Regions from separate parts of the Thalassospira sp. TSL5-1 genome, predicted to be linked through region 2. Evidence: predicted binding sites of a transcription regulator. Region 2 holds the regulator's gene; each other region holds the start of a gene.

Region 1 (10,461 bases), on a different contig from region 2:
GGGATGGGATGAAACCGGCAACGCCATTTTTAGAACTCCAACCGGCACTGTTCAGGCCAAGGCCGATATCACCATACTCGCCCTTGGCGGCGGAAGCTGGAAACGCCTGGGGTCGGATGGCAAATGGATGCAAATCCTTCAGGCGGCCGGTATTAAATGCAACCCGTTCAAACCGGCCAATTGCGGCTTTGACATTCGCTGGACACAGCATCTGATTGATAAATGCGCGGGCCAGCCGGTCAAGGCTGTTACGCTTTCAGCAGGCAGCCAAACAATTCGCGGGGAATTTGTCATTTCCAAATCCGGGATCGAAGGCAGTGCCGTTTATGCCATTTCCGCAACGCTGCGCGATCAGTGGCTGGAAACTGGCAGTGCCATTCTGACGCTGGACCTGACGCCGGACCGTGACCTTGGCGACGTCGCCACCCGCCTTGCCAAACCGCGCGGTAAAAATTCGCTGGGTAATCATTTGCGCAAAACATTGGGCCTGGATGCCACCAAAACGGCATTGATATTTGAAGTTACCCCGCGCGAAACCTTAAATGACCCTGCCAAACTGGCCCAAAATATCAAGGCACTGCCCCTTCCCATCACCCGCCCCCGCCCGCTTGACGAAGCCATCAGCACCGCAGGCGGTGTAGCGTGGGAAGAACTGGACGACAATTTCCAGCTTATCAAACGCCCCGGCACCTATTGCCTTGGCGAAATGGTGGACTGGGAAGCACCGACGGGGGGATATTTGCTGAGTGGGTGCCTGTCTAAAAAAAATATAAATTTTAGATAGGCCTAACCTGCCAGACAACATTCAAAACCCACTCAAGCGTTCCGCCACAAAAACACACAAAAATAAGCATAAAAACTCGACAAGCACCCCACTCGATGAATTAATATCCTTAATCACATCAAAGATTTTCAACCTATAGGAAATCCCAAAATGCGCGTTGAGAGAAATTCATCCCCCAATGACATGTCCGAAACATTCAGTCAATTTGTCACCAAAAGACTCAAAGGAATATCTCTCGACGCAAATTTCAACGAAGAGGCCAAACATGGAAAATTCCCCGATTTCACCTGCTTTAACGGTTTAGCCTTACTTGAAGTAAAGCAACTAAAATCCGATCAGAACGAAAGACTAAACGAAACAATAGAAAATAACGAATCAATTGATAATAAAATTAATTTTTACGGGAAAAGATCTTTTGAAACATCCTTCAAAGACGGACCCGAAAAAGAAGAAATTCGCCGCCAACTTCACAACAAACTTTCCAGAACGATAGAAGATCATTTAAGGAAGGCAAAAGAACAACTCAAAAACTACTCGAAACGGAATCCGAGAAAAAACAGAGTAAACATCTGCATTTTCCTCAACAACTCAATTGGTGTATTTACTCCAGATCTATTCGCGTCCTGCATAGATAGGAAAATGAACCATAAATCCAAAGATTCCACTCGATACAACTCAATTGATTACGTAATATATATATCAGAAAAACACTACATCCACGAAGAGCAAAAATTTCGCCTTACAATTTGGAGCTACACCAATGTAGAGGCAACAAACAATCCGTGGAAAGATCAGGTAATAGAAAAAATAATTACAGAATGGACTCAGTTCCGCGGTGCGCCAATTTCGCTGCAAACCGAATCGTTACAATCGATAGAAAACAGCGAAGAAATCATCGATATCCCAAAAAAAATGACCCGCAGTGAACAATGGGCCATCGAATACCAGAGGTATCCTTATCTCTCAGAAGAGAGCATTGACAACATCCGAATTATTTTCCACAGAACATTACTATGCACATATATTTCAATAATCAAAGGAAAATGGAAAAAACCCACAAAAGAACAGCAAATCACATATTTGCGAAATTTTTCTCATGTAATAGAGGAAATAAACCGCAGAGGCTTAGACATGAATGACATGAACAAAAATTTGTTATCAGAGCAAGAGATCACTCGAATATCAAAGGGAATACCACAAGACCTAATAGACCTAATATTTAAAGAGAAGCCGAATTATTAGATATCAAAAGACGTATGATATTTTCATAATCCGACTTCACTTTTTTACGAATTCAAAATAAACATCAGAACTGAACGATCAAGCAGAAATCAACCTTCGACAGGAATCCCGTGGATGTAACCAACACCACCGGCAAAGCGGTCGCGGTAATTGGCGTCGATCAGCGGTTCAAGGTCGGCTTTTACCTTGTCGTGCAGGCCTTTTTCCCAGTCGCCCGGATGCTGGAAGTTGCTCATGATGTAGGCAAAGCCGTTCATGTCATCGACAGCATGCAGGCCAGTTGATTCGGCACCGGCCGGGCAGGACAGGATGCGGTCCAGTTTTTTGGTATCGACGTTATAGGCCCACAGGAAGTTATTGACGTGGTTGCCGCTGTCTTCACCGACAAACAGAGTACGCATTTTTTCGGAGAACTTGATGTTATCGGGGTTGGCAATCAGGTTGATGTCTGCGGTGTTGCCAATTTCATCCGGGGTTTCAAGGTCACGGCCAATCAGTTCCGGCACGGCGGCCATTGTAACGGGCACCCAGTCACTATCAATCGCATTGCCGTCGGTATCGGTCTGGCTGCCGGTCATCGGCCATGCGTAAACGGCACCGGCCTTGATCTGGTCAACCTTGATCGGGTTTTTACCGTCGCTCATGGATTTATAGATATAGGACATGGCGGAATAACCGATTTTGTCCTTGGCGTTGACCGTGGTGCCTTCCATTTTGGTGAAGGCCAGCGTACCGCCCACCAGCGGGGCATAACGGTGGGTTTCAAGATAAGCTGCAGCCTTTTCCATGCCCGGCTTAACGCGCACCCACTGTTCCTTACCGCTGAAACGAATGGCGGTAAAGCTGTCGTCTTTCGGGTCCTCATGGACAACATCAATAATGTCATCCGCCGTCAGTTTATCGGCCAGCGCCTTGATTTCGTCGCTGGTGGCATGGCCCAGCAGGACCCATTTCAGGTCAAACTTGCCGCCTTTGTCCAAATCAACGCCTTCGCGCTGCATGACTTTGGCAACATAAAGCTTGCCAGAGGACAAATCTGCCGGTTTGTCGGCGATGAACATGAACAGGCCACCATTGGTGGCGTCATCGCCCATCAGGGTGGTGCGCTGGTCTGGCATCACCTGTACCAGTTCGTGCGAAATACGGCCGAGGCAATAATGCTTTTTGATTTCGCCGGTGCCATCGGCATTTACGATCACTTCGGGCATATGTCCGTAGTGATAGGGATTGGCCTTTTTCGGATCGCCATACAGGGTTTTGCTGTAGGTCTGGAATTCTTCCGAGGTGGCTGCCTTAGTGGCATCGGGTTCGTATTCTTCCGATGACAGATGCGTATTCCAGGGCGACAGGCTGGCGGCACAGGTGATCCAGAGGCCATGTACCTTGCTGGTATCAACCGGATGATACTGAACCAGGCTAAGCTCGCCGCTTTCCGGGTTTTGGTCAAAGGTCAGAACCGCAATTGGCGATGGCAGCTTGCCATACATGTCCGTGCCATCATAGGCGCGCGAGGTATATTCAAACTGAACCACGGCAAACACCGTGTTGCCCTTAACACCCGGCACCTTGGCGCCGTCAATTTTGATCAGGCTGTAGCCATCCGGGCAATCGGAAAAGAACTGACGTTTGTCGGGCGAGGATTCATCAATGATCGGGTTGTTGTTGATGTCGCGATAGCCACCGGCAACAACCTTGCCGCCCTTGCCATCGGAAACTTCGTCCCCGGTAATGAAAAGCGGTTTGTAGCCCAGCTTGAACGCCTGTGAGGCACCGTTTTCATAGGTTGCGACAAGACCGGACTTTACCGTTGTCGTTGCCCGTTCGGCGTCGGTCATGGGGGCCCCCATCCCCACAAACTCGATCGATTTGACACGATTTTTGGCCGTTGCGGCAAAGGCCGGGGAACTGCCCAGCATGGACAGGGCCGATGTTTCAAGCAACGGGAGGAAGGGCGCGCCCGCAAGAATACCAAGCAGCGAACGGCGGGAAATGCCGGTTGGGCTGGTCATGTCGATGATCCTTAAAATGACAGTCTGAAATTTCGGGAAGAAAACCCAATAGAAGGAATTGCCTGCCAAACCCTGAGCAAAAACAGGCAATGCCAGCAGTGTAATTTTTGTCTGTGACGGTTTGATAAAACTTTGGTTTCATTCCAGATAACAATTAAAGCACTGAGGCGAATTTCAACCACCCTCTTCAACAAGAGGTCGCAGCCCGTGCCATCGGGCTTCCCGGCCCTAACTTGCAATTGCCTGTCGTCTGTGCCTTACTTGAAAGGATTTCAGAAAAATAAAACCCATCATCAGAGAGGTGAAAACATGGTAGATGCCAGCAATGGCGCCACCAGCCAGAAAGATATTTCCGATACTGCATCCAACCTTGCCAATATGACACATGCCAGCCCCGAAGAGCTGGCGGCCTATTACGACAAATGGGCAACATCCTATGAAAAAGACCTTCTGGACATGGGATATGAGGCCCCGGCCAAAGCCGCCGCGATCATTGCGCAACAGGATATCGCCAAAGACAGCCCGATCCTGGATGCCGGATGTGGCACCGGTCTAACCGGGCTGGAACTGGCCAAACAGGGTTATCGCCGGTTAACCGGCATTGATATTTCGCCAGAATCCCTGAAACAGGCCAAAGCCAAGGACTGTTATAACAACCTGAAAATCCAGAACATGAACCAGCAACTGGATTTTGACGATAACAGCTTTGCCGCAGCCCAGTGTGTTGGCGCACTGACCTATGTTCGACATATCGAAGGTTTGATGCGCGAACTTGTTCGCCTGGTTAAACCGGGCGGCATCCTTGCCTTTACCCACCGAACAGACCTTTATGACACGGCCTTTACCGACATGGTGCAAAAGCTGGCGTCAGAAAAACTGTGGGAACAGATCCACCATTCGCCGCCCTCTCCCTACATTCCCCGGCACAGCGATTTTGGCGATAGCAAGCTGATCCATTACGATATTTACCAAGTGCAGTAATGCCTGTTAGCGGGGCGGCAAGCACATTGCCCCGCCCCGCACCCCAAATATCTACCGCCTAAATCAAGGCCAGAAACACCTTAAAAACAGGTGGTTGGAAAATACTGTGATGTATTGAGCGATGATTTTTTAAAGACATGGCAGGCAACGCCACCATTTCGAGGTGTCACCGTCACATGTTGATTATTAGGTGCACCAGGTGGTGTTGCGCCGCTGGAATGCTGCCCTTTCAAATACAAACAGGTGCCTGCCGCGAATCCATCCCGCAGGGCTTTGTTCTCGGAATTTACCACCCGGTTCGGCCAGCCTGCCAATCCTCCCTCTTGCTTATAGTTTGGGGCCTTGGTACAGCCATCGGCCGCCTGAACCGTAATGGGTAAAAACATGGCAAACAGCAGCCCAAAACAAGCCAAAATACGTTCATTCTTCATCTTGCACCTCGCCAATGTAGCATCTCATCAATGATCCATTCACTGACAGGCCAACACAACCAAATCAGTAATTAAAGTAAAATTTAAACTACTTATGGTTGATTTAAAAGCCCCATTCACGTTCCGCCTCAGCACGCGGTCAAGGCTTACTGAGATAAAACCCGATTTATCGCATGGCCTGAGGATTGTTGCGCCGTCAGAAACACCTGAATGGCGTGCTCGCCCGGGGCGCAGGCATCCCTGATGATGGATTGTTCCTGAAGCGTTAATGATTGCAGGCGCGAAGGGCGTTTTTGCGGCAAGCGGGCGGCCTGATCCAGCCAGTTTTCAGGTGCATCACCCAGCAAAAAATCACCAAGCCGGGCAATTTCACGGTGTGGCTGATCACATAATAAATCATAGGACAGGACCATCGGATCATGTCCGTTGAGTGCCCGCAACCCCGCCCGGGTAATTGCCGACCAAAATGCGCCGCAATCTTTAAGGCTGGGGCGTTTTTGAATGATGCGCTGCATTTTAAAAACACTACCCAGCCGGGCCACCAGCGGCCACATGCCCCCTTTGCCGTAATGATGATGCGGATCAAGCAAATCAATGCCCAATGGCCTTAAATGCCGCCACATCCAGATTGCCAGCCGGGTTGCCGGGTAATCGCGCATCGACAGGGCCGTATCGGCACCGTTGCGTAACAGCAAAACCGGGCGGGCTTCGGGAAACATGTGAAGCAATGTGCCTGCTGCGACCAAAGACCCGCCAGAACGCTCCACCCACATACGGCGTGTGCCGCAATGATCGGCCAGGGTGGAAAAAAGCGCCCGATAGTGGCTTGCCATGCTTTGGCGTTGCCAGCCTGGTACGGTCATCGATAATTGATCAAAAAGCCCGTCGGGATTATCGCACAAATGCGGCAGGGTAATTGCCAAAATGGGCGGGCACAGCCACGGATCATGGGCCGGATTTTCAACCTTGCCATATAAAAATTCCTGCGGTGCCACACCGGGATTACCAACCTGGGACAAAGCCGCCGATGGTTGCGCCATATATCGCCAAAACCGCCTGCCGGACATGTTTGATGACCGAAAGGCATTGGGACCAACGGTAGAAAACAGTTCGGAAATTGACAGGATCTCCGGGTGCAACCGCAATATTTCGGAAATCAATGTGGACCCGCAGCGGGCCGACCCCAGGATCAACCCACCGGGCATAAGCCCGTTGCCGGGCACATCATCAGTCATTACGGTTTCTCCGTAATCGCGCGGATCATGGTGCGAACAGCCTGGCGCGCCAGTTCATGGGGGGACCGCGATGACACCATGTCCAGACGCCCGACGGCCGCCAACGCTACACCGCCATGTACGGCAACAAACAGTTCCTCCGCCCGGGCGTTGGCATCGATTGTCGGGGCGAGTTGTGCGAGGGGCTGGGCAATACGTGCCAAAAGCCCGTGAATGGCATCCATATACCAGTCCGGGAATTTTTCGGTCACGCGGGGCCCTTCAAAAAGCCCCTGCCACACCCCCTGTCGGCTGAGCATGAATTGCACATACCCCTCGGCCAACGCATACAGCCAGGGTTCGGGGGCGTCATCGGGCAAGGCCTCGATCATTTGGGTTAATTCAAGGAAGGTGTCACGATTGACCTCCAGCAACACGGCATGCAAATCGCCAAATTGGCCATAGATCGTACCGGCCGTAACACCCACTGCCTTTGACAGGGCGCGCGCGGTTAAGGCCGACGGCCCGCCTTCCTGCAACAGGGTCCGTGCCGCACGGATCACCTGGGCACGAAGTTCCACATAATCATATTGTCTGGGCCGCGCCATCGGGCACTCCTGCAACAGTTTATGAACATTGTTTAAAAACAGTGTTGACAATATTTCATCTTCTGTCAACGTTATTAAACAATGTTCACAAATGGATTTACCCATGTCTGCAAACGCGGTAACAATTTATGGCACAGGTCGCTATCTGCCAGAACAATGTATGAGTGCAAACGCCGTTGACCATTTGCTGGGATGGCCCAAAGGCCAGTCTTTTGCACGTTTTGGGATTGCGAACCGCTATGTTGCCAATCAGGATGAAACATCGTCTTTCATGGCAACCAGAGCCGCACAACTTGCCCTGAAGGCTGCACAATGCGATGCAAAAGACATTGACCTGATTTTGGGGGCCTGCGGCGTGATGGAACAACCGATTCCCTCCACGGCGGTGCTGGTTCAGGACCGTTTGGGTCTTGGCAAATCGGGTATTCCGGCCTTTGACGTCAATGCCACCTGCCTGAGCTTTCTTCAGGCGCTCGATGTCGCAGCATTATGGATACAATCTGGCCGGGCGCGCCGGGTGCTGGTTTTTTCATCTGACATTGCCTCTTCTGGCCTGGACTGGAAAAACCCCGAAAGTGCAGCAATTTTCGGCGATGGTGCAGCAGCGGTTATTGTTGGCCCGGGAGACGGTGCGATATTGGCGCATGGTTTTGAAACCTACAGCGAAGGCCGGGAAGCCTGCGTGCTGGCTGCCGGGGGCACAAGAATTAACCCCACCCGTGGCATTGCCGAGGGTGACGATAAATTCCGCATGGATGGCGGCAAGGCCTTTCGTGTCACATCACGCTACCTGCCCGGCTTCCTGTCGCGCCTGTTGGCGCGTGCTGGCGTGGATAAAGAAAACCTTGATTGCATCATCCCGCATCAGGCCAGCGCCCATGCCCTGCAACATGCGATCCGCGCCTTGCGGTTCCCTGCCGAGAAGGTGGTCAATATCTTTGCCCAAACCGGCAACCAGATCGCCAGTTCCATCCCCTCCGCCCTTGATCATGCCGTGCAATCAGGCGCATTAAAGCGGGGACAAACGGCCCTGCTGATCGGCACATCAGCCGGGATTTCGCTGGGCGGAACAGTGGTGAGGTTTTAATGAAGGCCCTGATTACCGGTGCCAGCGGCTGCCTTGGCCGCGCCCTGATTGAAGAATTGCAAACGCATGGCTGGGACATTCTCACCACCGCGCGCACCCCGGTTGATTTGCCCGGCTTTATCGCCGCCGACCTGATCCAGGATGATCTGGCGCCATTGGTCAAGGGTGTCGATGCCGTGTTTCATTGTGCCGCCCTAAGTGCCGGTTGGGGCAGCCCGCAAGATTTTGTCGCCACCAATGTTACCGCGACCGAACGGCTGCTGGACGTGGCAAGAAAGGCGGGCGTGAACCGGTTTGTCTTTGCCTCCACCCCCAGCCTGTATGCCGATGGCACCGATCGGTTCCAACTGGCCGAAGATGCCACATTGCCCCCAAAGGCCCTGTCGCCCTATGCCGAGACCAAACGGCGGGCCGAAGAAATCGTGCTGGCGAATAATGATACCAACATGCGCTGCACCGCCATTCGCCCCCGGGCGATTTACGGGCGCCATGACCGCACATTGATGCCGCGCCTGCAAAAGGTAATGCAACGGGGTTTTGTCCCCATGATCGCCGGGGGCCACGCCCAAATAGACCTGACCCATCGCAGCGATGCGGCACGCGGCATGCGCCTGGCGGCGGATGGCCCCGGCGGCCGGGTCTGGAACATTACATCGGGCGAAGTTTTTTCCTTTCGCCATCTGGCCGATCTGGTTGCCGATCATGGCGGATACCGGGTGCGACGCATTCCAATGCCCTATAAAATCGCCTATGCACTGGCCGGTTTTGCCGAACAGCGGGCCTTACGCAAAGGCGACGGTGAACCGACTCTGACCCGCCAGGCGGTTGTCTCGCTGGGTCGGTCCATGACACTGGATATCCGTGCGGCACAACGGGATCTGGGTTATCAGCCCATGATCCGTCTTGAACAGGGGTTGGGTGAATGCTTCGCGTAACCACATTGCGGGTTGGCAGTTGCCGGGTCCCGGCCCATTCGGCCGGGTTGCCGGATCGTGGCAAGGTCATGTTGCCGGCACTGGCCCATTTTATTGAAACCGATACAACCAGCCTGCTGGTTGATTGTGGCTATGGTGATGCCTTTTTTACCGCGACCGAAAAATTCCCCGGCAAAGCCTATCGCCTGGTCACGCCCGTCGTTCTGCCGCCCGAAGAACGGCTGGTCAAACAATTGCCCCGCCTGCCCGACCAAGTGGTGTTAACCCATATGCACGGTGACCATGTTGCCGGATTGCTGGATCTTCCCGCACATATCCCGGTCTCAGCCTCCCGCCAGGCCATTGCCCATTTGCGCGGATTATCCTCTAGCTGGCGGGCAACCCTGGCGGCCTGCCCGCCACATCTGCGTGATGGAATTTTGAGCCGCAACCCGCAACCGGTTGAAAACAAACCCGCCATCGCCACCGGACTGGCCCCGTTTCCCCACGGCCATGACCTGACTGGCACCGGCGAGGTGATCGCCATCCCGCTTCCGGGGCATGGTGTGGGGCAAATTGGCATTTGGCTGCCAAATGCTGCCACCTTCCTGATTGCCGATGCCGCCTATGCCCGCGATGCTTTGCGCACAGGCCGTCTACCGCCCGCCTTTGTTCTGGCAACACTGGGAAATGCCAAAACCTATCGCGATACCTTTGACCGCTTGCGGTCCTTAATGCAGGAACGTCCTGATATTTCGGTTATTCCCTCTCATTGCCGGGAATGCGCACCATGAGCCTGAAAGCCCTGTTAAAAACCCGATATGGTAAAGGATTTCGTACTCGCGAGGCGATTGAAGCACATCACCAGCGTTCCTTTGCCCGCTTTCGCCGCGCTGTTATGCCGCGATCGCCATTTTATGCCGATTATGCCGATACACCATTATCGGACCTGCCGCGCATGACCAAACAAACATTGATGGCGCATTTTACCGCCATCAATACATGCGGCATTGATCGCGAAAAAGCGTTTGAAATTGCCCTGCGTTCCGAACAAAGCCGGGATTTCTCGCCCATGATTGGTGATGTATCGGTGGGGCTATCAACCGGCACATCGGGGCAGCGGGGGCTTTTTTTGGCAACACCAAAAGAACGCAAACTCTGGGCGGCGATACTGGCCGGGCGATTTTGGCC
Region 2 (10,461 bases):
GTCAACTTCCCCTCCCCCGACCCCGCGACCACGGCAGATACAAACGGTCCCCTTCCTCAGGGGGGCCGTTTTTCTTTGGGAATTCATGCCGCAAAAAGCACTGCGCATCACCACGCTTGTGCCTTACATTCCCTTAATTGTCGCCGTGGAAATGGTCATAGATTTTTTTGGCAATCGCCGCACTGATGCCATCAACGGCTTCCAGATCAGCCAGGCCCGCATCGGCCACCCCACGGGCAGAGCCAAAATGATGTAGCAACGCCTTTTTGCGTGCCCCGCCAATGCCCGGTACGGCATCAAGCACACTTTTGCCAATCTGTTTTGACCGCTTGGCGCGGTGCGTGCCAATGGCCCAGCGATGGGCCTCGTCGCGCAGGCGCTGGATGAAATACAGGATCGGGTCTTTCTGGTCCAACCGCACCGGCGGCTTACCGGGAATATGCAACACTTCCTTGCCCGCGTTACGGTCCACCCCCTTGGCAACGCCGACCAGCATCACATCTTCAATGCCCAGATCTTCCAGCACCTGTCGCGCCACACCCAGCTGGCCCAAACCACCATCGATCAGGCACAGGTCGGGCCAGGTGCCATTTTCGCGGTCCGGGTCTTCTTTTTGCGCACGGGCAAACCGACGGGTCAGGACTTCGCGCATCATGGCAAAGTCATCGCCCGGGGCGATGTCGCCCTTGATGTTGAATTTACGATAGGCGTTTTTCATAAACCCTTCCGGCCCGGCCACTATCATGCCACCCACCATGTTGGTTCCCTGAATATGGCTATTATCGTAAACCTCAATGCGTTCCGGCGGGCTATCGAGGTCCAGCTTGTCGGCCAGGCCATCCAGCAATTTACGCTGGGACGCGCTTTCGGCCATGCGGCGGCCCAGTGCCTCGCGCGCGTTGGTCAGGGCATGGTCCACCAGCTTGCGCTTTCCGCCGCGCTGGGGCACCAGTAATTCCACCTTGTGGCCGTTATTGATGCACAGGGCTTCCTCTACCAGTTTCTGACCTTCGATCTCATGGCTTAACAGCACCTGGCGCGGGGCAGGCTTGTTGGCGTAAAACTGCCCGACAAAGGCCGACAGAATTTCCGGGATTTCCGCCGACTGTTCATGCCGGGGAAAATAGGACCGGTTGCCATAGTTCGAGCCGGAGCGGAAAAAGAATACCTGCACGCAGCTTTGCCCGCCTTCGTGATGCAGGGCAATCACATCGGCTTCTTCCAGCCCTTCCAGATTGATATCCTGATGTGACTGGATTTGCGACAGGGCGCGAATACGGTCGCGATACATGGCCGCCTTTTCAAATTCCATCTGCTCGGAGGCATCGAGCATGCTGGCTTCGAGCTGCTTAAGAATGGCCTTGCTGCGCCCCGACAGAAAATCGCGGCAAATATCCACCAGCCCGTCATATTCGGGTTTGGAAATGCGATCCACACACGGACCAGAACAACGCTTGATTTGATACAACAAACACGGGCGGGACCGGTTAGCAAAAACCGCATCGGTGCAGGACCGCAGCAAAAAGGCGCGTTGCAAATGATTAATCGTGTTGTTCACCGCCCAGGCCGAGGCAAAGGGACCAAAACAGCTGCCATCCTTGGCCCGTGCCCCGCGATGTTTGACAATGCGGGGATAGCCGTGATCCTCGGTGATCAGAATATAGGGAAAGCTTTTATCGTCACGCAGCAGGATGTTGTAACGCGGCTTGAGCTTCTTGATCAGGTTTGATTCAAGCAGCAGGGCTTCGGCTTCGGTATGGGTCGTGATAATTTCCATACGGACCGTTTGCGCCACCATCCGCGCGATGCGTATCGCCAGGCGGGAAATATGGGTGTAGCTCGTCACCCGCTTTTTCAAATTCTTGGCCTTGCCGACATAAAGGACCCGGTCCTTTTCATCGATCATGCGATAAACGCCGGGCGATCCTGGCATGGTTTTAAGCGCATGTTTGATTGCCGTAACACCACGTCCCGCTTTTCCGTCATGAAGATCGTCCAGCGACAGCTCAATATCGCGCGGTGTGGAAGAGGGCGTTGCCGGGGAAGTCATCAAAGCATCCTGGATTGTTCAAGAAACAAGCAAACACGGCTTGTCTGCATATTTTTCTATACGATGGTCTAGCCGAATCTAATTAGAAAATGACAGTTTCATGAGGGAATCGCCCCCGGGAAAAGTTTCCACCAAGCCTGTGGATAAGTATGTGGGTAATAGGGGGGCTGAACTCTAGACCCGTTGAGAGTCTTAACGTTCTGTGAATTGCCCATATTTTAAGCACAAACACTAAGTTGTTGATTTTATTTGGTAAAAATACTGTCAACCTGAAAACAATCCGTAACCTTAACGTAAAATATCTTTTTTCCTCTTTGTTTTTGCCAATAAGAATGCTTGTGCATAAACGGCCCAAACGATTCGCCCCAAGGGAATCACAGATTCGCCATGATAATGGGCCTCTTATCGAAATTTATTCACTTCCAAACCGCGATATCACCGCGCGAGATTAAAGCGTTCGATTTCGACCCCGACCGCACCGACATCTTCAAACACGTCGAGTTTTTCAACCCGCACACACACCCTGCGCACCCGTCGGTCGGTCAGGCACATGGCAGCTATGTTTTCACTGAGTGTCTCGACAAGGTTTACGTGGCCATCTGCACAAATTGCGCGCACCCCTTTGACCAGTTCCTCGTAGCACAGCACATTATCAAGGTCGTCATTCTTGGGGCCTTCACCCTCGACAACGGAAAGATCAAGATTAATGCGCACCCGTTGCGGGGCTTCTTTTTCAAAATCATAAACCCCGATTGAGGTATTGATCACCATGTCGCGCACAAAAACGCGCCGCAAGCTGCCTGCCTGATCGGCATAAGGCAGGGTGGTAATATTATCGTCCTGTTTCAGACCTGCGGTCATATTATGAGTATCCTTCGTGCTGTGCTGTGAGGGAACAACTGGCATCAACCACCAGCCATCGGTGGTCGGTTATTCGACAGGCAAATCGTCTCTGTCGGCGGGGGCCCAATTCATATGTTGTCCACCATCAAGGGCTAACATTTGCCCCGTGACGGCCGGTGCTGCAAGGAAAAACCGTATCGCGTCGCAAATCTGCTGCGGAGATGTCCCAATGCCCAACGGGGTTTTACGGCACTGGGCATCGAAATCTTCCTGGCTTTGCCGTACACTGGGCAATACCGGCCCCGGACCAATGGCATTGACCCGGATGCGCGGCGCAAGCCCCAGCGACAGGGTTTGCGTCAGGGTCCACAAGCCGGCTTTGGACAGGGTATAAGTGGTAAAATGCGGTGTTAGGTTCCAGACACGCTGATCAATAATATTCACAATCAGCCCGGATTGGTCTTCTGGCAGCAGACGGGCAAATTCCTGCGACAGAACAAACGGTGCGCGCAAATTGACATCCATGTGAAAGTCCCAGCTTTCACGGGTCGCCGATTTGACATCGTCATATTCAAAGGTGGATGCGTTATTGACCAATAATCCCACCGGCCCCAGGGCGTCGGTCGCCTCGGCCACGATACCGGCCATTGCGGTTTCGCTGGCAAGGTCGGCACACACCACATGGCATTGACGCCCCATTTCACGAATGTCACCGGCCAGTTCTTCGGCCGCCCCGCGTGACCGGTTGCAATGCAGAACAATGTCATGCCCCCTTGCAGCCAGATCAAGTGCGATAACCCGGCCGATCCGTTTGGCTGCCCCGGTGATCAGGGCTGTTGCGGGCACATTTTCAGTCATACTGTCACCATCCGTTTCCTGCGAAATCCAGGTGCCGTCCTGCACAGTCGCATGACGGCACCTGGATTTTCGTTGTGAGTATTTTTAACCGGCAAACAGCGCACCGATATAGGCGGCATAGACCGCCATGAAAACAACACCGGCAATGCGACCAATACGCCGCGCACAATAAGCCACAACCAAAAGCGCCACGGTCACGCCCAGCATCATCCAGATATCAAACGCGGCAATTTGTTCGGGCACGATAATGGGTGAAATAACCGAAACACCGCCAATAATTGCCAACAGGTTCAAAAGGTTCGAGCCCAGAACATTGCCCAGCGCCACATCGGAATGTCCACGAAATGCGGCCACCATCGATGCTGCCAGTTCGGGCAATGACGTGCCAACAGCCACCAGCGTCAAACCAATCACGGCCTCGGACACACCAAATTCGCGTGCCACCGTCACACCGCCCTCAACCAGAAGGTCTGCCCCATAGGTAAGAGCGACGATACCAACAACCGTTACAATAACCGGTTTGATCCATCCCACCGGGGTTTCGCCCACTTCCTCGGCCTCGCTTTCATGCAGCGCACTTGCGGCATCCGGGCTGTTTTTATCGTGTTTATAGGTCAAATACCAGATCACCACCAACACCACGAGCATCAACGCACCTGCCCAGCGCTCGATCACCCCAAACTGACAAAGACCGATAAACAGCACCGCGCCCAGCAGCATCGCCCCGCCATCACGCACCGTGGTGGTGCGGCTGGCCGCGATCGGCTTGAGAATGGCCACAGCCCCCAGAATAAGCAGGATATTGGCAATATTGGACCCCACGACATTGCCCATCGCAATATCGCCCGACCCGGCAAGGGCGGCATTTAACGACACGACAAATTCGGGGGCCGATGTGCCCGCAGCAACAATCGTCAATCCGACGATCGCCTTGGAAATCCCCATTAACAGGGCCAGGCCGACTGCGCCCCGCACCATAAATTCGCCCCCGGCCGTTAAAAGAACAAGTCCGCCAACGATTTGCAAATAGGGTATAAGCTGTTCCAAAATTGGTCTGCCATTGATGATTTAAAAATACGCCCTGCCTATGCGAGAGAGCATTACCGCGCAAGATGGCAGTGCGCCCTGTTAAACGCAAGCGATCTCGCCCCAAATAATGCGACGAAAGCCGTCTTGCAAAGGGGCATATTTGCCTATTGTTATCCAAGACACAGCCAGGAGACAAAGGATATGCCAATAGATATCGGGAGTGAGACCGCATGCAATGCCAATCACGGGTGCTTTCCACTTATCCTGTCACACACTGTCCTGTCCCCGCATCAAATACCAAAAGGCCTCATACGCATTCGTCCCCCGACGATTATGAAGACAAACCGTTTTTACCGCTCCATAACCATGCCCAAAGTCAGATTCGCATCATGTCTCCACCCTATTGCGCTATGGTCGCAATAACCGGGAACGTGTATGACTGGCCCTAAAGTTAACGCCCCTGGATGAAACCTGATGCCCCATAGCACTGTGCTCTTCGAGCTATTCCTGATCCTGAGTGCTGCCGTAATTGCCGTGCCAATTGCGCAGCGATTAAAGGCCAATTCCATCATTGGCTTTCTGATTGGCGGCCTGGTGATCGGACCCTTTGGGCTGGGACTTATTCCCGATAATCGCGATATTTCCACCGTTGCCGAACTGGGTGTTGTCTTCCTGCTTTTCATGATCGGGCTGGAACTATCGCGCGAACGGTTGCGCGTAATCGGCGGCAAGTTTGCCGCTTTGGGGGTTTTGCAAATAACCGTGACGCTGGGCATTGGTTTTGTCGTTCTGATGGCCATCGACCTGCCCTTGCCCAGCGCGCTGGTGATTGCCGGGGCCCTGGCCCTTTCGTCCACCGCGATTATCCTCAAGCAGCTTTCAGACGAACGACAGCTTCACACCCGTTTTGGCCGGGCCGCCCTGGCAGTTTTGCTGCTTCAGGATGTGGCGGTTGGCCCCTTTCTGATCATGGTACAGGCGGCGGGCAATACCGCCAGCACCACCAGCCCGTGGGTCAGCATCCTCGCCGGTGTGGGGGCCGTTGCCGTATTGCTGCTGGCCGGGCGCTTTTTGCTGCGGCCCATGTTTCGCGCCATTGCCGCCCTGCATAACCCGGAACTATTTGCCATTGGCACCCTATTTGCCGTGCTGGCCGCCAGCACCTTGACGGAAATGGCCGGTCTTTCGATGGCATTAGGGGCGTTTATCGCCGGGGTGATGCTGGCCGAAACCGAATTTCGCCATCAGATCGAAGCCGACATTGCGCCATTTCGCGGCGTGTTTTTGTCCCTGTTTTTCATGTCGGTCGGCATGTCGGTGGATGTCGGGGTGGTTTATCATCATGCGCTGACCGTCATTTTGGGGGTTTTGGCCCTGTTGCTGATCAAGGGGGCGATTTTGTTTTTACTGTCCCTGGCAACACGGTTTGACCGGGCGGTATCGATGCGCATTGCCCTGGGGCTGGCGGGCGGCGGTGAATTTGCCTTTGTGATGTTTTCGCTGGCCGCGCAAAATGGCGCAATCACCCCGCAACTGGCGGCTATTCTGGTGCCGATTGTCGCCATTTCAATGGCCCTGACCCCCAGCATGATTGGCCTTGGCAAAAAGCTGGAGGATATTTTTCATCCACGCGAAACTGACCAACTCGGTGAAATCGAGGCCCATACCGATGGGGTCGCCCATCATGTTCTGATTATCGGCTGTGGGCGTGTGGGCCGGGTATTGGCCCGTTTGTTAAGAACCCGCAACATTCCCTTTATCGTTCTGGATTCCGATGCCCAGCAGGTGGCGCGTGGTCGTGCCGAAGGCCTGCCGGTTTATTTCGCCGATGGGTCCCGACCGGAAAGTTTCCGGGCCGCCCACACCGATCAGGCACATGTTGCCGCCGTTGCGATGGGTTCGCCGCATGAAACCGAGAAAACCGTAGCCTTGCTGCGCCAGCATTACCCGCACCTGAGAATTTTTGCCCGTGCCCAGGATATTTCCCATATCGGCGCGCTGTCACGCAGCGGGGCGAATGCCGCCATCCCCGAAGTGCTGGAAACAGGCTTGCGCCTGTCGGACCATGTGCTTTCCGCCTGCGATGTTCCACAAGATGAAATTGATAGCGAGATTGCCAAATTCCGCCGGGCCGACATGCTGCTGATGAATGAGCTGGCCCCACGTTCGCCTTCTCATTCATCCGCCTCCGCAACGAAACCGGCTTCGGCAACCAACGAACCGGAACACAAGGCATAAAAGGCATTGGCAAAGCCCGCCTTCCACACCGCATAAAACAAGGCCCTGCCATTATGACAGGGCCTTGTATTTTCAGTGTAAATTGCGAATTTCTGTCACAATTTGACGAAATAAAAAAGCCGCTTACGCCGCCGCATCGTCATCCAAAGCATAACCCGCGGCACGCACAGTGCGGATCACATCCTTGGTGCCTTTAACGTCATTCAGGGCCTTGCGCAAACGGCGGATATGCACATCCACCGTGCGGGTTTCGACATAGATATTCGGCCCCCAAACAGCGTTAAGGAGCTGTTCGCGCGAAAAAACCCGGCCCGGATGTTCCAGGAAATACCGCAAAAGACGAAATTCCGTCGGCCCCAAATGAATGGGTTTGCCGCTGCGATTGACACGATGTGCCGCCAGATCCATTTCGATATCGGAATAGATCAACTGCCCCTGTGGTTGCGCCGGACCCGACCGGCGCAAAAGCGCACGGATACGGGCCAGCAATTCGCCAATGGCAAAGGGCTTGGTCACATAGTCATCCGCCCCGGTATCAAGGCCGCGAATGCGGTCGCCTTCTTCACCACGCGCTGTCACCATAATCACCGGCAAATCGCGGCTTTCCGGTTTACGGCGGATCTGACGGCATACTTCGATCCCGGACATGACCGGCAGCATCCAGTCCAGCAGGACCAGATCGACATGGGTTTCAGCCATGATTTTCAGGGCTTCGTCCCCGTCACCGGCTTCCACAACATTCATGCCTTCCCGTTCAAGGTTGTAGCGCAACATCGTGACGATGGCGGCTTCATCCTCGACAATAAGAACCGTAGGATCCATCCTGTTATTCCCCTGCCTCGTTGGGTTCAATCACGGCAAAATTGGCAGCATCGTTTTTGGGACGGCCATCCACCGGCAGATCCTCGCCCTTGATGCGGTAATAGATCGTTTCGGCAATATTGGTGGCATGGTCGCCGATGCGTTCGATGTTTTTGGCAATGAACAAAAGATGGGTCGATGCGGTAATGTTGCGCGGGTCTTCCATCATGTAAGTCAGCAATTCGCGGAACAGCGAATTGTACATATCATCCACTTCCTGGTCACGGGCCCACACGCGCTGGGCTTTTTCCGCGTCATTCTCGATATAGGCGTCCAGAACATCCTTGATGATTTCCTGTGCCAGACGGGCCATGTTAGGAATGACCTGAACCGGGCGGATCGGCGGGATCTGGTTCAGAACCTGGGCGCGCTTGGCGATGTTTTTGGCAAGATCACCAATGCGTTCCAGATCATTTGACAATTTAAGCGCGGTTACAACCTGGCGCAAATCATCGGCCATTGGCTGACGCAGGGCCAGAACACGCACAGCGAAATCCTGAACTTCCTGTTCCAGCTTGTCGATGCGCAGGTCTGAAACAATGACCTGTTCGGCCAATTCGGAATCGCGCTTGGAAATCGCGCGGATCGCCGAAATCAGCTGGCTTTCGGCCAGGCCGCCCATCTGGGATATGATATTGTTCAACCGGGTCAGTTCTTCGTCGAATGAACTGACAATATGGGTTTCTTCTTTTCTCATGGAATTACCTCCTGCCCGGATTAACCGAAGCGACCAGTGATATAACCCTTGGTCCGTTCATCTCTCGGGTTGGTAAAGATTTGGTCCGTTTCGCCGACTTCCACAAGTTTACCCAAGTGGAAAAAGGCCGTGCGCTGCGACACACGCGCGGCCTGCTGCATGGAGTGTGTGACGATGACAATTGTGTAGTTCGAACGCAGCTCGTCGATCAGTTCCTCGACCTTGGCGGTCGCAATCGGATCCAGCGCGGAACACGGTTCATCCATCAAAATAACTTCGGGGCTGACCGCAACCGCACGCGCAATGCACAGGCGCTGCTGCTGACCACCGGAAAGACCCGTCGCCGGTGATGCCAGACGGTCTTTGACTTCTTTCAGAAGGCCAGCCTTTTCCAGCGAGGTCATGACGATTTCGTCAAGTTCGTCGCGGGAATTGACCAGACCATGAATGCGCGGGCCATAGGCCACGTTATCGAAAATCGATTTCGGGAACGGGTTGGGTTTCTGGAACACCATGCCGATGCGCGCCCGCAACTGCACCACGTCGATTGATTTATCGTAAATGTCGCGTTCATCCAGTGTGACCTTGCCATTGATGGTCACGCCATCAATGGTGTCGTTCATGCGGTTAAGGCAACGCAGGAAAGTGGATTTGCCACAACCCGACGGACCAATCAGCGCGGTGACTTCACGTTCAACAACATCCAGATTGACATCATAAAGGGCCTGATTGTCGCCATAAAACAGGTTGAGGTCACGGGCCGCCATTTTGGATTTGCCGCGCGTTTGCGAAGCGTTTGTCATTGCGTCAGCAGTTACAACAGCCATTTTACCACTTCCGTTCAAATTTCTTGCGCAGGAACACAGCCAGCCCGTTCATCAGGATCAGGAAGGCCAGCAATACCATGATCGCCGCAGAGGTTTTTTCAACAAAGGCACGCTCGGGGCTATCTGCCCACAGATAGATCTGCACCGGTAAAACCGTTGCCGCATCCATCGCACTGCCCGGAATATCAACAATAAAGGCCACCATACCAATCATCAAAAGCGGTGCCGTTTCACCCAGTGCCTGGGCCATGCCAATAATCGTCCCGGTCAAAATACCCGGCATGGCCAGCGGCAGCACATGATGGCTAACCGTTTGCACCGGCGACGCCCCCAGGCCCAAAGCGGCCTGACGAATTGACGGCGGAACCGCCTTGATCGCGGCACGGGCGGCAATGATGATGGTTGGCAGGGTCATCAAGGCCAGGGTCAAACCACCCACAACCGGGGCAGAACGCGGCAGGTGCATGACATTGAGGTAAAGCTCAAGGCCGAGCAAACCAAACACGATGGACGGCACCGCTGCCAGATTGTTGATATTGACCTCAATAATCTGGGTCAGACGGTTTTTCGGGGCAAATTCCTCAAGGTAAATGGCAGCAGCCACCCCAATCGGAAAGGACAGGATCAGTGTGACAAACAGGGTATAAAAAGAGCCAACAGCCGCCCCCCATATACCGGCCAATTCCGGTTCGCGGGAATCGCCGTTGGTGAAAAAGCGGGTATGGAACCGTTTTTCAATTGCCCCGCTATCGGTTAATGCCTGAAACCACGAGATCTGGTCGTCATCAAGGCGGCGGCTCGATTCTTTGGTATCAGCACTGATATAGCCCTTGTTGAGCATATCAAAATCATCGCCAGCAATCAGCCAGACCTTGCGGGTCTGCCCGATCAGGGAGGGGGTTTCCATCACCCGTTCGCGCAAATCATAGGAAGCACCGCTTGAAACGATGTCATATAGCTTGCGTTTTTCTGACCGCGACGTGACATCTGGAAACTGCTTGCGCAGGGCTTCCTTGATCAGCGCATCAAAATTCGCCCGGCCAATAACCGCCGGATCA
Region 3 (10,461 bases), on a different contig from region 2:
ATAACATTCCCCGTGCGGACCGACTGGTCCGCCGCTAGGGCGATCCGTAAGGAGCCCAATCCATCCGCCATATGCTGCGTAAGGTCAAGATTTTCCGTAATAGACTTTAGGAAAAACTGCTGCTCACGCAGACACAAACCATCATGATCGGGCTCGTCATCGGTTTTGATGATTTCGTCCGAATGTGAAAATTTTCCGTCCTGATCTGTGGCAGCATGGTGCAATTTTAAGGCATTCGTCTTGGTATGTGTGTCGACATTGGCCGATCCAGCGCCTTTTTCTTCTACATCTGTGATTGATACCGACCCCTTGGGCCCGATCACATCCTTAACGAAAAATGCCGTTTCGCTGATCATCGGGCCCCAGCCCGCTTCGTACCAGCCAATCGACCCGTCATCAAACCGGACCTGCAATTGTCCGTAATTATACATGTCCTCGGCCACATCGGGCGACAGGCGCACACCCATTGCATGAACCGAAACCGGTTTGGCCCCCGTCATCAGGCACATCATATCCAGGTAATGCACCCCACAATCGACAATCGGCGACACGCTGTTTAACAGGCGTTTATGGGTTTCCCAAAATTCACCACTGCTTTGCTGGTTCAAATTCATCCGCATCACCAGCGGTTTGCCCAGTGTTTGGGCCAGTTCAACGAATTTCTCCCACGACGGATGATGGCGCAGGATATAGCCGATCACCAGTTTACGGCCGTGTTTGACTGCACTTTCGATAACCCTCTCGGCATCCTCAACCGTTGCCGCGAGTGTTTTTTCGATAAACACATGCGCACCTGCTTCAAAGGCGGTAATGGCGAAATCGGCATGTGTTTCGGTATAGGTATTGATCGAAACCGCATCGGGTCGGGTTTCGGCCAAGGCGGTTTCGTAATCGGTAAATTGCGGATAGGATTCAAATCCGGCGGGCAGGGTGCCTTGTGAAATGGGGGACCGGGTGCATAGGCCTACGATCTCGAATCCGTCAAGGGCATGATAGGCTTTGGCATGGGACATCCCCATATTGCCCAGTCCGACAACAAGGATGCGTACGGGTTTCGACGTCATGGGGATGCCTCCTGATCTTATGTTTTAGATAAAATTTTTGCTTTATTTACCTGAAATCCAAGTGTTTTTAACCTCGAATGTTTCCGGGTCAAACAAAACCATATCGGCATCAAAACCCGGCAGGATTTTGCCTTTGCAATCATCAAGTTTCAGGAACGTTGCCGGATACTGCGACGCCATTCGCAAGGCTTCGCCAAGGTCAACACCGATCATTTCAACACTATTTTTGACTGCCGACATCATGTCCAGGTCCGACCCGGCCAGTGTACCATCAGCAAGGGCGCAACGCCCGCCAGAGGCTGTAATTTCTTCACCACCTAACACAAAGCTTTTGGTTTTTGCACCCACCGTCGGCATGGCATCGGTTACCAGCATAATCTTGCCTGTTTTCTTGGCCCGGACGGCTACTTGCATGGCCGCCGGATGAACATGATAGCCATCGGCGATCAGGCCACACCATGTGGTTTCGTCTGCCATTGCCGCCCCGGCAACACCGGGTTCACGGTGGGCAAGGGGGCTCATGGCATTAAACAAATGGGTGAAACCGCGTAATCCTTCGCCGATTGCCTTTTGCATGTCATCATAGGTGCCAGCTGTATGACCTGCGCACACCAGCACACCTTTGGCGGTTAATTTTTCTATGGTGCCCTTGGCAGCCTTTTCAGGTGCCAGCGTTACCAGAATGCGGCCATTTGGCAGGCTGGACAGAACCTCGATCGCATCATCTTCCATCGGGCGGATGATGTTTGGGTCATGCACGCCTTTGCGTTCCGTGTTCAGGTATGGGCCTTCAAGATGGATGCCAACGATGCCAGGTACGCCTTCATTAATGGCGTTTTTAACCGCGTCAATGGCGGCCAGCATTTTTTCGCGTGTGTCGGTAATCAGGGTCGGCAGCATGGCCGTGGTGCCAAATTTGCGGTGCCCCGCCATAATCTGGCGAATGCCGTCAACGCTAGGCGAGTGGTTTAACAAAACGCCGCCGCCACCATTGACCTGAACATCAATAAATCCCGGTGCCAGTACATTCCCTCGGGCGTCAAAAATATCAGCCCCATCGGGTATGCTGGCTGGTGACACAGCACTGATTTTACTGTTTTCAACGATCACAGTGCTATTTTCGTGAAACTGCTCGCCATCGAACAGCCGGGCATTTTTAATGGCAAGAATCTTCATCAATGCGTCTCCGTTACCTTGGAAAGATGCGGCGGTGCATCGGGGTTGCAGCCGCGCAGCAACGCAACATGTTCAGCCAGGGTATAAAATGTCTGGATCATCGCAATCGGGGCCAGCAGCGGGTGAATGTCTTCGACGACCGGTAAATGCCCCTTGGCAATTGCGTCGCCGGTTTCGGCGGCAAACAGGTTGTCGGTTTTTGCGCGCATTTCCGTCAGGAAACCCTCAACGCTTTCGCGGGTGGCGTCATCCTGTGAAAAAACCAGCAACGGAAATTCCCGCGTTACCAGCGCCATTGGCCCGTGTTTGACTTCGGCTGCACTAAAGGCTTCGGCATGCAGGCTGCTGGTTTCCTTGAATTTCAGGGCAGCTTCCTGGGCAATGGCAAAGGCCGGGCCACGGCCGATTACATAAAGCCCTTGTGACTTTGCAAGGGGCTCTGCCGCATCCAGCCAGTCTTTATCAAGGGCCTGGGTTAATTGGTCGGGCAGGGTGGCAAGGCCCGCATTCAATGCCGGGTCATCGCCCCAGCGCGCGACGATCTGGGCGATGGCCGATAATGTTGCGATATAGGATTTGGTTGCGGCAACACTGGTTTCGGACCCGGCCATAAGGGGAATGACATGATCAACCGTTTGCGCCAGTGGTGAATCGACAACATTGACCAGCGCCACGGTGCGGGCTCCGGCCTTTTTTGCAGCCATTGCACTTTGCACCAGATCGGGACTTTTGCCGGACTGCGAAACGGCAATAAACAATGCCCCCTTAACAGCCAGCGTCTTGCCATAGATGGACGTGATCGACGGTGCCGCCGACACCACAGGAATGCCAAGCTGGCTTTCGATCAGATATTTGGCATAAAGCGTTGCATGGTCCGAACTGCCGCGGCCACATGTCATGACAAAGGCAGGTGGTTGGGCGCGCAATTCATGCACCAGATCGTTGATCGGGCCAAGATTGGCAGCAAGCTGCGCCTTGATAACGGACGGTGCCTCGGCGGTTTCGCGCCCCATCTGGGTTTGCGGTTTCCAGCGTGTGGTCATGTCGGAGTTCCTTGCATGTCATGTAAGGTTTATATGCAAAAAGGCGCATGGACTATCGTGTATCGACCTGCATTTCGGCGATAAAATCGTAACTGTCGCCGCGATAATAAGATCGGGTGAATTCAACAGGGGTCCCGTTGGCCAGAAACGACCGCCGTTCGATATAAAGCGCGGCACTTCCTTCTGGCACCCCCAGTGCGCGGGCGGTTTCGCTGGTAAACAGTTCCGCGCGCAATCGCTGCAGGGCGCGATCAGGCTTTTTGCCATTTTTTGCCAGCGCATCATAAAGCGATCTGTCCACCGCCTCGGGGTCCGGGATAAATTGTTTGGGGATAACGGCAAATTCCAGCGCCATCGGTTTGTCATTCGCGGTTCGCAAGCGGCGAAACCGGGCAACTTCCGTGCCGGGTGACAGGTTTAAGGCCATTGCTTCTTCTGGCGAGGCATAGCCAACCGATTTTTCCAGCCAGATCGCTCCGGGGTTAAGGCCCCGGGTTGTCATATCCTCGGTAAAGGATGTCAGTCGGGACAGGGCCTGCTCGACGCGTGGGGCAACAAAGGTGCCAGCACCGTGACGCTGGATCAAAACGCCATCTTCCACCAGGGCCCGCACGGCATTGCGCACCGTCACGCGCGAAATTTTCAGTTCGGTTGCCAATTCGCGTTCGCTGGGCAGGGCATCTTCGACCTTTAAAATGCCATCATCGATGATGGCCTTGATGGCGGTTTGCAAACGGCGATAGAGCGGACCATGCCCTGTATTTTCAAAATCCCGGGTGCGCAGGCTGTTTAAAACGTCATCTGTTGCAATCACTGGCGTTCCTCCTGCAGGTGTTTGGCCATCAGGATGGCCCCCTCCAGCGCATCTCCGACCGCAGGGACAAGTTTGGCCTGAATGTCATCTGACATCAAATCGGCCATGCGCCGGGCGATACCCCCCATCAGGCTCAGCTTTGGGGCCCCAAAGGCCATAAGGTGACGTAAAATTTTCTCATTTGCCAATCTGGCCTGTCCGACAATGTCGCGGGCAATCGCATCCCCCTCATCCAGGGCGTCAAAAACCGTTAAGGCGAACTGGCCAAAATCTGACGGGCAGGCGGTTTCGGCAAAGGAAACCATTTCCTCGGGGCTGTGGTGGAAATGCGCCATAAGCTGGTGTGTCAGGCTGGTTGCCATACCAATTTTTTCATGGGCCAGCAGGGCTTTTTCCAGGGCCTGTTTGCCAATGCGGGCACTGCCGCCAATGTCTGAAATCTCAAATCCCCAACCCGCAATAGCAAGCTGTCTGCCATCGACAATTGCCTGCCCGCAGGTGCCGGTTCCCACAATCAGGATGGCACCATCCTCGTCGTTATGGGCGCCCAGGCAGGCTGTATAGGCGTCGGTTTCAAAAACAGCACTGGCAAAGGGATGGGGGTAAGCGGCAATATGTTTGCGTTCGCGCTCCAGCGATAATCCCGCCAACCCCATACCGGCATGAATATCCCTGATGCGCTCGCGGGGGATAGCAGCCTGGTCAAGGGTGTCGTGTGCTGCGGCGGTGATTTCCGAAAAGATTTTATCAAGTCCCAGACGGGTGTTTGCGCCGCCCCGAACGGCTTCGCCCAAAATATTTCCCAACCCGTCGCGCAGGCGTACCCGGCAGCGCGTACCGCCGCCATCGACGCCAAGAAAAAGACCATCAGAATCCGGTTTATTCATTGTTTGTCACCCCTAACTGCCTGCACCATAGCAGAGTGGTATCAATATTTGCAATACCAATATAGGTCCAGTTGAGTGCAAGTTCCGAGTTTGCGCGTTCCGCGGTCTTGTCATTCTTTGCCGATAGATGATAAAATATTTCGCATATCTGTATGAAATTTAAACATTTATCTGGTTATATGTGCTGGATTTTGATTGGGTAAGGGAGAGTAGGAAAATGGCGTTAAGCACCTTGATGCTGGTGGGCTCGGATGCGCCTTTGACCATCGCCATGTTTGACCGTTTAAAGCAGGGGTCAACACCCGTTCTTAACGCGCTTTCATTGCTGTTGATGGTGGTTTCCGGGGTGCTGGCCCTGCTTTCTGTTTTTGCCCAGCGGGATCGCACGGAAAAAAGCGAGGGGTAGCTTCGCGCCGTTTAAACCAGTTTTGAAATGAACATTGTTGAAACAAGCGGCCCGATTAGGTCGCTTTTTCTTTTGTTGATTCAGTGTTAAGGTAAAAATGATAGAAATAATTCTCCGTAAATCAACCTTAAGTAATTAATTTCTGAGTGACTGGCATGTTTGGAGCCAAAATGATGTTGTGTTTCGATAATATGACATCATTGAATGCTGGTGATTTAGCTATTGACTGAGCTGAAACATCCTCAGTTTCGTTTCACTTGCCGATCAAGTGAAAATTTAATTGTTTATTTATGCGCCAAATGAAAATGAAATTTGTTTAAAACATAAGTTTCCGAAAACTGTCACTTGAGTGAATGGGCTCTGCATTGGAAAAAATAGCCGTGTTGTTTGGCCTGGTAGACAGCGGGTCAAAGCAGGCTATTTATTTTATTTGGGAGTTCACAGAACCATGTTTCGCAAAACGCTGATGGCGGCTGCGGCGCTGTTTGCTATGGCAAGTTCGGCCAACGCAACGACGGAAATTACCTGGTGGCACGCAATGGATGGCGCCCTTGGTGACGTCGTTAATCATATTGCTGACGATTTCAACAAAAGCCAGTCAGAATACAAAATCGTGCCGGTCAACAAGGGCGGTTACGAAGACACGATGACGGCCGGTATCGCAGCGTTCCGTGCGAAAAATCAGCCCAACATCATCCAGATCTTTGATGCCGGTGCCGCCACCATCATCAATGCGAAGGGGGCTGTTTATCCGGTTCAGGATCTTTTGGAAAAATACGGCTCCAAATTCGATATTAACGACTACATCCCGGGTGTGCGTTATTTCTATGCCGATTCCAAAGGCAAAATGATCGGTCTGCCGTTCAACAGCTCGACCCCGCTTTTGTATTTCAACAAGGATGCCCTGGCAAAAGCCGGTATTCAAAACCCGCCGAAAACCTGGCAGGAATTTGAAGAAATGGCTCCGAAGCTGAAAGAAGCCGGTTATCAGGGCCTTGCTGAATCCCATAGCCCGTGGATCTTCTTTGAAAACTTCATGTCGCGCCATAACCTGCAATTGGCAACCGCCAATAATGGCTATGACAGCACCGACGTCAAACTCCTTTACAACAATGAAAACCTTAAAAATCATTGGAAAAAAGTGAAGGAATGGAAGGACAAGGACTATTTCGGTTATTATGGCCGTGCCTGGGGTGCAAACCAGGATGCCTTCCTGCAGCAGAAAGCTGCCATGTGGCTAGGGTCTTCGGGCTCGTTCGGGGGCTTGCGCAAAAGTGCGACCTTTGATTTTGGCACATCGACCCTTCCTTACTGGAAAGGTGTTGGCGATGCACCGAAAAGCACCTTTATCGGTGGTGCAGCCCTGTTTGCCTTTACCGGTCATTCGGAAGAAGAAAACAAGGGTGTGGCCAAGTTCTTTGAATTTCTGACCAAACCGCAGACCCAGTATTACTGGCACAAGGAAACCGGTTACGTTCCGATCACGAACGCAGCCTATGAACTGGCCAAAAAAGACGGCTATTACAAACAAAGCCCGGATGCCGAAGTTGGCATCAAGCAGCTTTCCGAAGAAGGCGGGGAGTGGACCAAGGGCTATCGTCTTGGCTATTATGTCCAGATTCGCGAAGTCATCTATGCCGAAGTTGATAAAATGATGAATGGTGACGAAACCGTTGATCAGGCCTTTGATGTGATCGAAACCGAAGGCAACAAGCTGCTGAAGCGTTTCCACGACACCTACAGCAACTAACATTATCCTTGCGGGGCAGGGCGACGTTTATTGTCGCCCTGTCTTTTTGGTTTTTCCGTTTCTCTCAGGCCGATATTTGTCATGAAACGCGTTCAGTTCGGGCATAGCCCGGTGCCATATCTGTTTGTGGCACCTCAAATCATTATTATTGCCATCTTTTTTCTATGGCCCGCCGCACAGGCGATCCATCAGTCATTCTTGCTTGAGGATGCGTTTGGCATGTCTTCGCAATTTGTCTGGTTTCGCAATTTCGAGGATGTGCTCTCGAATCCCGCCTGGCTAAGGTCTGCCTGGTTTACTGTCATTTTTTCGGCGCTGGTGGCCGTTCTTTCAATTGCCATTTCACTGTTTCTGGCCGTGCGTGCCGATGAAGTCATTCGCGGGGCAAAGGTTTATAAAACCCTGTTGATGTGGGGCTATGCCGTGGCACCGCCCGTTGCCGGGCTTTTGGGCATCATGATGTTCAACCCCTTGATGGGGGACCTTTACCTGTTCATTAACCGCATCGGGATTGATTTCAACCATATTCAGAATGCCAATGATGCCACCTTTGTCGTGGTGCTGATTGCGGTTTGGAAACAGGTTAGTGTGAATTTCATTTTCTTTCTGTCCGGCTTGCAGGGTATTCCCAAATCTGTGACCGAGGCGGCAACGCTGGACTGCAAAAGTGCCGAACGCCGGTTCTGGACCATTACCTTCCCATTACTGGCCCCGACGACCTTTTTCCTCATGGTCATCAACCTGACCTATGCCTTCTTTGAAACCTTCGGGATCATCGATGTTTCGACCAAAGGGGCGCCGGGTGGTGCCACGGCAACCCTGGTTTACAAGGTCTATGTCGATGGTTTCCTGGGCGCGGATATGGGCGGCAGTTCGGCACAATCGGTGCTGCTGATGATCATGGTCAGTATTTTGACCGTGTTCCAGTTCCGCTTCATTGAACGCAAAGTCCATTACTAGGAAAGGGCATCGTTATGTATCAGTCAAAATGGCGGTCCCTGACCAACCATATCATCCTAATTCTCGGTTCGCTTTTCATGATCATGCCGGTCTGGATTGCCTTTGCATCCTCGACCCACACAAGGGAATTTCTGTTCCAGCATGGTTTGCAGCTCTTGCCGGGTGGGCATTTCTTTGAAAATTACGGCAAAATCCTGTTTGATGCCGAGGCGACCAAAGGCCGTGTCACGGCCCTGCAAATGCTGTTTAACAGTATGGTTCTGGGCCTGGGCTTTGCCATTGGCAAGGTCATCATTTCCATGATGGCAGCCTATGCCATTGTTTATTTCAGGTTCCGTTTTGCCGTGCCGTTGTTCTGGGTGATTTTTTCTACCCTTTTGTTGCCGCTTGAAGTGCGCATCGTGCCGTCTTACGAGGTCGTCTCAAATCTCGGCCTGCTGAATACCTATACCGGTTTGATCCTGCCTTTGATTGCTTCGGCCACCGGTACTTTTTTCTTCCGGCAGTTTTTCCGTTCCGTACCGGATGAATTGCTTGAAGCTGCCCGTTTGGACGGGGCAGGGCCGCTGCGCTTTTTCATCGATATTCTGGTGCCCCTTTCTGTCACCATGATTGCCGCCATCTTCATCATCATGTTTGTGGTTGGCTGGAACCAGTATCTGTGGCCGCTTTTGATGACGACGGATGATCAGCTTTACACCATCGTGATCGGCATCAAGCAGGTTTACAACTCGCTTTATGAAGGTGGGCAGGTCCCGCAATTTCCCAAGGCTTTCGCCCTGACCATCATGGCATCCATTCCGCCGGTTCTGGTGGTGGTGATCTTTCAGCGCATGTTCATCCGGGGGCTGGTTGAGACGGAAAAATAAATCGTTTCAATACCCTGATATTATCTTTTGAACAAAAACATCAGTCCCCGTGACGACAGGATAAGAGAATGGCGACGTTAAATTTGAAACAGGTCGAAAAGACCTATGCCAACGGTTTTAAGGCAATTCATGGTGTCGATATTGAGATTGCCGATGGCGAATTTGCTGTACTGGTTGGCCCGTCCGGCTGTGGTAAGTCAACTTTGCTGCGCATGATTGCCGGCCTTGAAACCATTACTGGCGGCGAAATATCGATTGATGGCAGGGTGGTGAATAATGTGGCCCCGGCAGATCGCGACATTGCAATGGTGTTCCAGAATTATGCGCTTTATCCGCATATGTCGAACTATGCCAATATGGCTTACGGCCTTAAAAACCGGGGCTATAGCAAGGACGAGATTGACCGTCGTGTGCGCGAAGCGGCCGGGATATTGCAATTAAGCGAGCTGCTTGAGCGCAAACCCCGCCAGCTTTCGGGCGGGCAACGCCAGCGTGTGGCAATGGGCCGCGCCATTGTGCGTGAACCCAAGGTGTTTTTGTTTGACGAACCCTTGTCAAACCTGGATGCCAAGCTGCGTGTTGATATGCGCCTGGAAATTAAGAACCTGCAAAAACGCCTTGGTACGACATCGGTTTATGTGACCCACGACCAGGTGGAAGCCATGACACTTGCGGATCGGTTGATTGTCATGAATGGCGGTGTTGCAGAACAGATCGGAACCCCGATCGAGCTTTATGAAAAGCCGGAAACGCGGTTTGTTGCCGGGTTTATCGGCTCACCTGCAATGAATTTCATCGATGGTACCGTTTCGGATGATTGCAGCCATGTTGTCCTCAATGACGGTACACGACTGGACCTGGATCATAATGTCGCGGCCAATCGACCAGTTGTTGTTGGCATTCGTCCCGAACATCTGTCGTTGAACACACCGAGCAACAGCAAGATTACCGCCCGTGTGCGCATCATCGAGGCCCTGGGGGCGGAAACCCTGGTTTATCTGAATTTTGGGGATAAAAACGAAGCCATCACCATTCGGATGCAGGGAACGCACCAGTTTGAAACGGGGGCGGAACTGGTGCTGTATTCCAATCCGCAGCAAATCCATTTGTTTGACCGGGAAAGCGGCCATCGAATTTAAACTGGTCAACAGGATTAAAATCGTGCGAAACCACCCGTAACTTTTGCGGGTGATTTTTCTGCGTTCGGGCTGAATGCGGGCCGGCTTTGCGTATGCGACCATTTTGTCCTTGTTTCCGGGCAAGCGAAACGTTAGTTCCATGCCTAAGCAAGACAGGAGCATGATCGTGAACAGCGACCAGAAAAACGCACTTTATGCGGATGCGACAAAAGAACTGACAAGCATTACCGAAGGCGAAACCAATGTGACTGCATTGATGGCCACGGTTTGCTGTGTACTGGCAGAAAAGTTCGACTATTATTTCTGGACCGGCTTCTATATCGTTGATCCGGTCAAAGAAAATGAATTGGTGG

The links. The regulator PhoB, encoded in region 2, activates phosphate uptake and scavenging genes when phosphate is short. The targets are predictions, from matches to a motif close to TNTCATAAAACTGTCA.
Region 1: LF95_RS09425 (PhoX family protein) is a predicted target of PhoB. The motif match lies at 4,150-4,165, and genes of this name have one in related genera.
Region 3: ugpB (sn-glycerol-3-phosphate ABC transporter substrate-binding protein UgpB) is a predicted target of PhoB. The motif match lies at 5,719-5,734, and genes of this name have one in related genera.

Annotation. Positions count from the first base shown of each region.
Region 1 covers NZ_KV880637.1:1,993,163-2,003,623, forward strand. Annotated here, with positions in the region: gene LF95_RS09415 (TIGR03862 family flavoprotein) at 1-784, shown strand, start outside; gene LF95_RS09420 (hypothetical protein) at 935-2,026, shown strand; gene LF95_RS09425 (PhoX family protein) at 2,116-4,035, opposite strand; gene LF95_RS09430 (class I SAM-dependent DNA methyltransferase) at 4,345-5,016, shown strand; gene LF95_RS09435 (hypothetical protein) at 5,097-5,447, opposite strand; gene LF95_RS09440 (sulfotransferase family protein) at 5,594-6,682, opposite strand; gene LF95_RS09445 (TetR/AcrR family transcriptional regulator) at 6,682-7,269, opposite strand; gene LF95_RS09450 (3-oxoacyl-[acyl-carrier-protein] synthase III C-terminal domain-containing protein) at 7,373-8,356, shown strand; gene LF95_RS09455 (NAD-dependent epimerase/dehydratase family protein) at 8,356-9,291, shown strand; gene LF95_RS09460 (MBL fold metallo-hydrolase) at 9,279-10,064, shown strand; gene LF95_RS09465 (F390 synthetase-related protein) at 10,061-10,461, shown strand, end outside.
Region 2 covers NZ_KV880638.1:756,582-767,042, reverse strand. Annotated here, with positions in the region: gene uvrC (excinuclease ABC subunit UvrC) at 134-2,050, opposite strand; gene folB (dihydroneopterin aldolase) at 2,486-2,911, opposite strand; gene LF95_RS13010 (SDR family oxidoreductase) at 2,981-3,751, opposite strand; gene LF95_RS13005 (calcium/sodium antiporter) at 3,836-4,798, opposite strand; gene LF95_RS13000 (cation:proton antiporter domain-containing protein) at 5,255-7,018, shown strand; gene phoB (phosphate regulon transcriptional regulator PhoB) at 7,142-7,840, opposite strand; gene phoU (phosphate signaling complex protein PhoU) at 7,845-8,576, opposite strand; gene pstB (phosphate ABC transporter ATP-binding protein PstB) at 8,597-9,403, opposite strand; gene pstA (phosphate ABC transporter permease PstA) at 9,405-10,461, opposite strand, start outside.
Region 3 covers NZ_KV880637.1:1,642,981-1,653,441, forward strand. Annotated here, with positions in the region: gene LF95_RS07715 (Gfo/Idh/MocA family oxidoreductase) at 1-1,064, opposite strand, end outside; gene nagA (N-acetylglucosamine-6-phosphate deacetylase) at 1,107-2,240, opposite strand; gene LF95_RS07725 (SIS domain-containing protein) at 2,240-3,283, opposite strand; gene LF95_RS07730 (GntR family transcriptional regulator) at 3,336-4,097, opposite strand; gene LF95_RS07735 (glucosamine kinase nucleotide-binding domain-containing protein) at 4,094-4,984, opposite strand; gene LF95_RS07740 (hypothetical protein) at 5,202-5,390, shown strand; gene ugpB (sn-glycerol-3-phosphate ABC transporter substrate-binding protein UgpB) at 5,839-7,140, shown strand; gene LF95_RS07750 (ABC transporter permease subunit) at 7,222-8,100, shown strand; gene ugpE (sn-glycerol-3-phosphate ABC transporter permease UgpE) at 8,115-8,969, shown strand; gene LF95_RS07760 (sn-glycerol-3-phosphate import ATP-binding protein UgpC) at 9,038-10,108, shown strand; gene LF95_RS07765 (GAF domain-containing protein) at 10,269-10,461, shown strand, end outside.